3 regions of the Auritidibacter ignavus genome follow, and region 2 is predicted to be linked to each of the others. Evidence: predicted binding sites of a transcription regulator. Region 2 holds the regulator's gene; each other region holds the start of a gene.
The links. The regulator HrcA, encoded in region 2, represses chaperone genes, less so after heat shock. The targets are predictions, from matches to a motif close to TTNGCACTCGNNNNNNNCGAGTGCNAA.
Positions count from the first base shown of each region.

Region 1: the regulator HrcA is predicted to act here: its motif matches at 1,551-1,577, upstream of groL (chaperonin GroEL).
Region 3: the regulator HrcA is predicted to act here: its motif matches at 1,008-1,034, upstream of groES (co-chaperone GroES).

Region 1 is NZ_CP122564.1:2,476,814-2,479,084, reverse strand. Features, by position in the region: gene groL (chaperonin GroEL) at 1-1,372, opposite strand, end outside; gene QDX22_RS11190 (LytR C-terminal domain-containing protein) at 1,612-2,271, opposite strand, start outside.
Region 2 is NZ_CP122564.1:662,279-664,549, reverse strand. Features, by position in the region: gene QDX22_RS02945 (DUF3097 family protein) at 1-323, opposite strand, end outside; gene hrcA (heat-inducible transcriptional repressor HrcA) at 535-1,551, shown strand; gene dnaJ (molecular chaperone DnaJ) at 1,574-2,271, shown strand, end outside.
Region 3 is NZ_CP122564.1:2,577,154-2,579,424, forward strand. Features, by position in the region: gene QDX22_RS11730 (THUMP-like domain-containing protein) at 1-975, opposite strand, end outside; gene groES (co-chaperone GroES) at 1,186-1,482, shown strand; gene groL (chaperonin GroEL) at 1,562-2,271, shown strand, end outside.

The DNA.
Region 1 (2,271 bases), 830 kb from region 2:
GGCCAGCGTTTTCGGCGATGTGCTTCACTGGCGCCTCCACAGCGATCTGAACGATCCGAGCACCGGTGGCTTCATCGCCCTCCAGCTTCAGCTCGGCGAACGCTTCAGCAGCAGCCTGAATGAGTGCCACGCCACCACCGGCAACGATGCCCTCATCAACAGCAGCCTTAGCGTTGCGCACAGCGTCTTCAATACGGTGCTTGCGTTCCTTGAGCTCAACTTCGGTAGCAGCACCGGCCTTGATCACGGCCACACCGCCGGCCAGCTTAGCCAAACGTTCCTGAAGCTTTTCGCGGTCGTAGTCCGAGTCAGAGTTCTCAATCTCAGCCCGGATCTGCGCCACACGACCGGAGATCGCATCGGCCTCGCCAGCACCTTCAACAATGGTGGTCTCGTCCTTGGTGATGGTCACCTTCCGAGCGGTACCCAGCATGTCAACGGTGGCGTTCTCCAGGGTCAGGCCGACTTCTTCAGAGATGACCTGCCCGCCAGTGAGGACAGCGATGTCGTTGAGCATCGCCTTACGACGGTCACCGAAGCCCGGAGCCTTGACCGCCACAGATTTGAAGGTGCCACGAATCTTGTTGACCACCAGGGTAGCCAGGGCTTCGCCTTCAACGTCTTCAGCGATAATCAGCAACGGCTTGCCGGACTGCATGACCTTTTCCAGCAGACCGACCATGTCGCGAGCGTTGGAAATCTTGGAGTTGACGATCAGAATGTAGGGATCTTCCAGAACCGCTTCCTGACGGTCAGTATCAGTGACGAAGTAACCGGAAAGGAAGCCCTTATCGAAGCGCATGCCTTCGGTCAATTCCAGGTCCAGGCCAAAGGTGTTGGACTCTTCAACGGTCACCACACCTTCCTTGCCGACCTTATCTAGGGCTTCCGCAATCAGTTCGCCGATCTGTGGGTCAGCAGCAGAAATAGAGGCGGTCGCTGCGATCTGCTCCTTGGTCTCGACCTCGTGGGAGCGAGCAACCAGCTTCTCAGTCACAGCCTGTACGGCCTTGTCGATACCGCGACGAATCGCGATGGGATCAGCCCCGGCAGCGACGTTGCGCAGTCCCTCTTTCACCAGGGACTGAGCCAGCACGGTCGCAGTGGTAGTACCGTCACCGGCAACATCGTCAGTCTTCTTCGCGACCTCTTTGACCAGTTCGGCCCCGATCTTCTCATAGGGGTCATCGAGATCAATTTCTTTAGCGATAGACACACCGTCGTTGGTAATGGTCGGAGCGCCCCAGGATTTCTCCAGGACGACGTTACGACCACGCGGGCCGAGCGTCACTTTGACGGCGTCAGCCAGCGTGTTCAAACCCTTTTCGAGGCCACGGCGTGCTTCTTCATCGAATGCAATGGTCTTAGCCATGAAATGCACAAGTCCTTTCTGGACGAATCTCTCGGTGAAGTCCCACACTCAAGTGCCCGCGACGGACGGTGAGGAGCAACCACCGGGTGGCGGTTTACTCCCGACCTCACTGGAGTGAAGGGCGTCTACTTCTTAGGGCAACTTTGGCAGTCACAACCTAAGAGTGCTAACTCCATTATTAGCACTCCCCCCGGGCGAGTGCAAGTAGAGTTCCGGGGCTGTTCATCGCAAGACGAGCCCTACTGAACGACCACTACGGTCAGACCGCTGACCGTGTCATTCTGCTGGGCTTGGCCACCCACCTGAGAGGCAACTTCTTCGGCGGTGGCTTGCAGTGCTGGATCATCAAAGTAGACGATGTTGGAGGTCACCGGGCCCCCATTCCAATCTCCGACGGTCACAACATTGAACCCAGCTTGGGTCAACTCAGCTTCGGTTTGGGCAGCGAGACCGTTAATGGTGGTCGAGTTATATACCGAGACGGGAGCTTGATAGTCAACCTCCGCGGATTCCTGAGTCTCTTCCGTGGCAGAGGGCTCAGCACCGGTTGCGTCCTCGTCGACAGCCGTCTCAGCGTCGTCCGGGACGGCGGAATCAGCGGGATCCGGCGAGCCAACATCGTTGCTAGCATCCGAGGCGTCTGTGGGTGATTCCAAGACAGCGTCCGGATCCTCCTCGGGCGAGGGGCCTGCCACCACAGGAGCATCAGCGAAAATTTGCGACCGTAGTTGAGGGAGCAAAATGAAACTGAAAGCACCAATGGCCAACGCCAACCCTGCGGCCAGAATGATCCAGATCAGGTGGGCGCTGGATTCGGGGCCACGGAAATCTGCCCGGTGGGCCCCGTGCTCGGTGGTGTATTCCGGAACGTGAGAGAACCGGTCTGGCTCATACTCTGT
Region 2 (2,271 bases):
GACCCTGAGGCAGTGCGAGCATGACGGTGTCCCGGCTCGGCCGGTTTCTTCGTCTTGGTCGGCATCACCAGCTCAACCGGTTGTCCGTCGATCAGAAATCCCGGGCCCAACGGGAAAGACTTGGTCGCACCGCGACGATCTTCTAAGACCACCACGATCATCCCACCAACCCGTTCTAGCCGGATCATCGCTCCGGTGAAACCAGTGGTGGCATCCTCGACCACCAGATTCTTAGCAGCGGGAACCTTGGGAACAACGGCCTGCCGGGCCCGCCGAGCCTGATCTGCTGCCAGAGTCTCTGGTCCCCACTGATCCCACTCCATCAGTACTCCCTTTCGCTGGCACGTCGTCAGTGACGTGGTCCACTCGGTTCCCGGTGAGACTACCACCGGACGTTTGTCTGCCAGCGAAGCACCGCCGGTGAGACTGCACATCACCACAGCGGGCTACTAGAATTAGCACTAGGCGCCCGACAGTGCTAATTTGTGGAAGATACGCACGACCATCAACAGGGTGAGCAGAAGGGACGGTGAGATGAGCGAGCTACCGCGCCGGATGAAAGTCTTGCAGGCCATCGTGGAAGACTATGTCGCCTCCCGGGAGCCAGTCGGTTCCAAAGCCCTGGTGGATCGTCACGACCTCGGCGTCTCCTCGGCCACGGTGCGTAACGATATGGCCGATTTGGAAGATGAAGGGCTTATTGTTGCCCCGCACACCTCGGCCGGGCGGATCCCGACCGATAAAGGGTACCGGTACTTTGTTGACCGCATCTCCGAGATTCGGCCGCTCTCGGCAGCAGAAAAACGTGCCGTGCAGGCCGTCTTGGACATCACCACCGAAGACCTCGATGAGGTCATGACCCGGAGTGTGCAGGTACTGGCCCAGCTCACCCACCAAGTGGCCGTCGCACAGTTTCCCAAGACCGATACCGCGGTGATTCGTCACCTCGAGCTCGTCTGGTTAGCCGAACACCGCCTACTGGTTGCGGTGATTTTCTCGACCGGGAAAATCGAACAGCGCATGTTCACCGTCGCCGATCAGGAAGATGACCTCGACGTCCAGGTGGTGCGCGACATCTTCGTCCGCCAGCTCAACGGGCTCACTGCCCAGGAAGCGCTCTCGGTGATTCCGGGCATTCTGGCCGGTGTGCCCGGAAGAGAACAGCGCCTGGCCGAAGATTTATCCCACCAGCTCCAGCTGTTGTTGGCCTCCACTCAGCGCGACCGGATCTATTTGGCCGGTACCGCCAACTTGGCTCGGTCTCAAACCGACTTCGGATCCTCGATCGGACCGGTGTTGGAAGCACTGGAAGAACAGGTCGTGTTGCTGAAGCTACTGGCCGAAATGCAACAAGACGTGCGGGGGTTGTCCGTCTCGATCGGTACCGAAAACCAGGGGTCATTGTCGGGGACCTCCGTCGTCGCAGCCGGCTATGGCCCCAACAGCAGTTCCATGTTGGGTGTGGTGGGTCCAACCCGGATGGACTACCCCGGTACCATGTCTGCGGTACGGGCCATCGCCCGCTACTTGTCGAAAATCTTAGCTCAGTAAATTGGAAGGAAGTTACTCCACCGTGGCAGATCACTACGAGGTTCTGGGGGTATCGAAAGATGCCTCGGCAGAAGAAATTAAGCGCGCCTACCGGAAGAAGGCACGCACCCTGCACCCAGATGTGAACCCCTCACCTGACGCTGCCGAAGAATTCAAACAGGTCACCGCCGCCTACGAAGTGCTTTCGGACGAGACCAAACGTCGTAACTACGATATGACCGGTAACGCTAACGGTACCGGAGCGACCGGTGGCTTTGGAGGAGGCTTCGGTGGCTTCTCCGATATCTTTGACACCTTCTTCGGCGGTGGCGGTGGTGCCCGTTCTGGCCCGGCCTCACGTACCCGTCGCGGCCAAGACGCGCTGATTAACGTCAAGATCGAGCTCGAAGATGCTGTCTTCGGTGTAGAGAAAACCATCGACCTACAGACCGCGGTACGCTGTAGCGTTTGCGATGGCTCCTGTGCCGAACCCGGCACCGGCACTCAGACCTGCGAAACCTGCCACGGCCAAGGCCAAATCCGTCGCCCGGTTCAATCCATTCTGGGTACGGTGATGACCGCCGAAACCTGCCCGAGCTGTCGGGGCTTTGGCGACACCATTCCCAACCCATGCCACGAGTGCGGTGGCCAGGGCCGTGTTCGCGAACGGGTGTCGCTGACCATCAAGATTCCCTCCGGTGTCGATACCGGCACCCGCATTCAGCTGGCCGGTCGTGGTGA
Region 3 (2,271 bases), 730 kb from region 2:
CTCCCGAGCCATCAACTCGCGGATCAGCCCCGAACGGATCACCGCGCCATCGGGTTCGTAGAGATAGCCACCCACACTGGGAGTAGGACGGACCTCTACCTTGGGATCGTCACCGAACTCCCGATCCGAGGTGAACTCAGCACTACCGTGGGCGGTCGTCACCAAGGCGGCTCGGCGCACCCGGGGACGGGCAAGATCATTGAACCACAGGGCTACCTCCACTACCGACCCGTGATCCGAGACCCACTGGGCCTCGGCGGTGGTGGGAATGGAGTCATGGGCGAGACCGGGACCGAGCTTGACCCCGACGGCGTGTCCGGCATCGGCGAGCCGTTCGACAAAGGACAAGGGGGGAGAGAAAGACTCCGGATCGAAAATCCGGTGGGCGGATTCGGCGGTGGAGACTTCACGTCGGGCCGGGTCCAACCACAGCCCGGCTCCCGAAAGCTGCTCGGCATGATCGGCGACCCAGGTCTCGACCTCGGCGGCGATCACCTCAGCGTGCGGGAACGGCGTCAAATTCAAGGTGGCCACCGCCGCGGTGATGTCGTCGACCTCCACCGCGGTGACCTGCAAATCGATCGCCGCAAAAGCCATGGCATCGCCGCCGATCCCACATCCGAGATCAATCACGTGCTGGATGCCGTGGGCCTGAAAACGGCGGGCATGGTGGGCCGCCACGCCCAGGCGGGTGGCCTGCTGTAACCCATCAGTGGTGAAGAACATGTGCTGGGCGAACTCGCCGAACTTTGCGTGGGCTTTTTCGCGCAACTTCAGCTGGGTGAGCACTGCGGCAGCGAGCGTGGAGTCCACGCCGTCCCGGCGCAGTTGCGTCGCTAACTGCAGGGGATCTTCACGGTGATAACTCGTCTCGGTGGTGAGCTTATCGAGCAGAGCGCGACCGGCCGGAGAGAGCAGTTGCGCCCAGGTTTCGGCGTTTTCAGCAGTGGGTTGGTGTGTTGGCACGATGTTCACGTTACCGCCTGCTCCTCTCTGAGCAGAACAGGCTGGCACTCATCTTGACCGAGTGCTAATCACAGAATAGAGTCGAGTTAGCACTCGAACAGTGAAGGTGCTAAATGCCAGACGCCATCCGGCACCCGCGACGACGGTTGGCTCGCCCGGCGCAAAAACCTTGATTCAGTTCACGAAAAACGTGACAAAGAACTACAGGAGAGTTTGATTATGGCAGTTTCCATCAAGCCCCTTGAGGACCGCATTGTCGTCCAGCCGCTGGAAGCCGAGCAGACCACCGCTTCCGGTTTGGTCATTCCCGATACCGCACAGGAGAAGCCACAGGAAGGCACCGTCGTGGCCGTTGGTCCCGGTCGTATCACCGATAGTGGCGAGCGCGTCTCCGTCGACGTCAACGAAGGCGACGTCGTGCTGTTCTCCAAGTTCGGTGGCACTGAGGTTAAGTACAACGGCGAAGAGTACCTGGTGCTCTCCGCACGTGACGTGCTGGCTGTTGTCACCAAGTAAGTCTGCTCAGTCGCTGATCATTCACTGACAGAACAGATTGAGTGAAAAGACTGTCCTGAAATAACCGGAAGGAGAACAGATGGCCAAGAAGCTACTGTTCAATGACGATGCTCGCCGTGCACTGCAGGCCGGTATCGATCGTCTGGCCGACACTGTGAAGGTCACTTTGGGGCCCAAGGGTCGCAACGTCGTGCTCGACAAGGCATTCGGCGCCCCGAACATTACTAACGATGGTGTCTCGATCGCTCGCGAAGTCGAGCTGGAAGACTCCTACGAAAACATGGGCGCCCAGCTGGCTAAAGAAGTTGCCACCAAAACTCAAGACATCGCTGGTGACGGTACCACCACCGCCACTGTGCTGGCTCAGGCTCTCGTCAATGAGGGTATGCGCTTGGTGGCTGCCGGCGCTGCCCCGAACGAAGTCAAGAAGGGCATCGAGCAGGCCGTGGCTGTTGTGGAACAGCGTCTGCTGGACAACGCCAAGGACGTCACCGACAAGAACCTGGCTCAGGTGGCGGCTATTTCCGCTGGCGACGACGAAGTCGGTGAACTGCTGGCTCGCGCTTTCGATGCAGTGGGCACTGACGGTGTGATCACCATCGAAGAATCCTCCACCACCTCGACCGATCTGGATATCACCGAAGGTATGCAGTTCGATAAGGGCTACCTCTCGCCCTACATGGTCACCGATACTGACCGTCAGGAAGCGGTACTGGAGAACCCCTATATCCTGATCACCCAGTCCAAGATTTCCAACGTCCAGGAATTCCTGCCCCTGTTGGAGAAGGT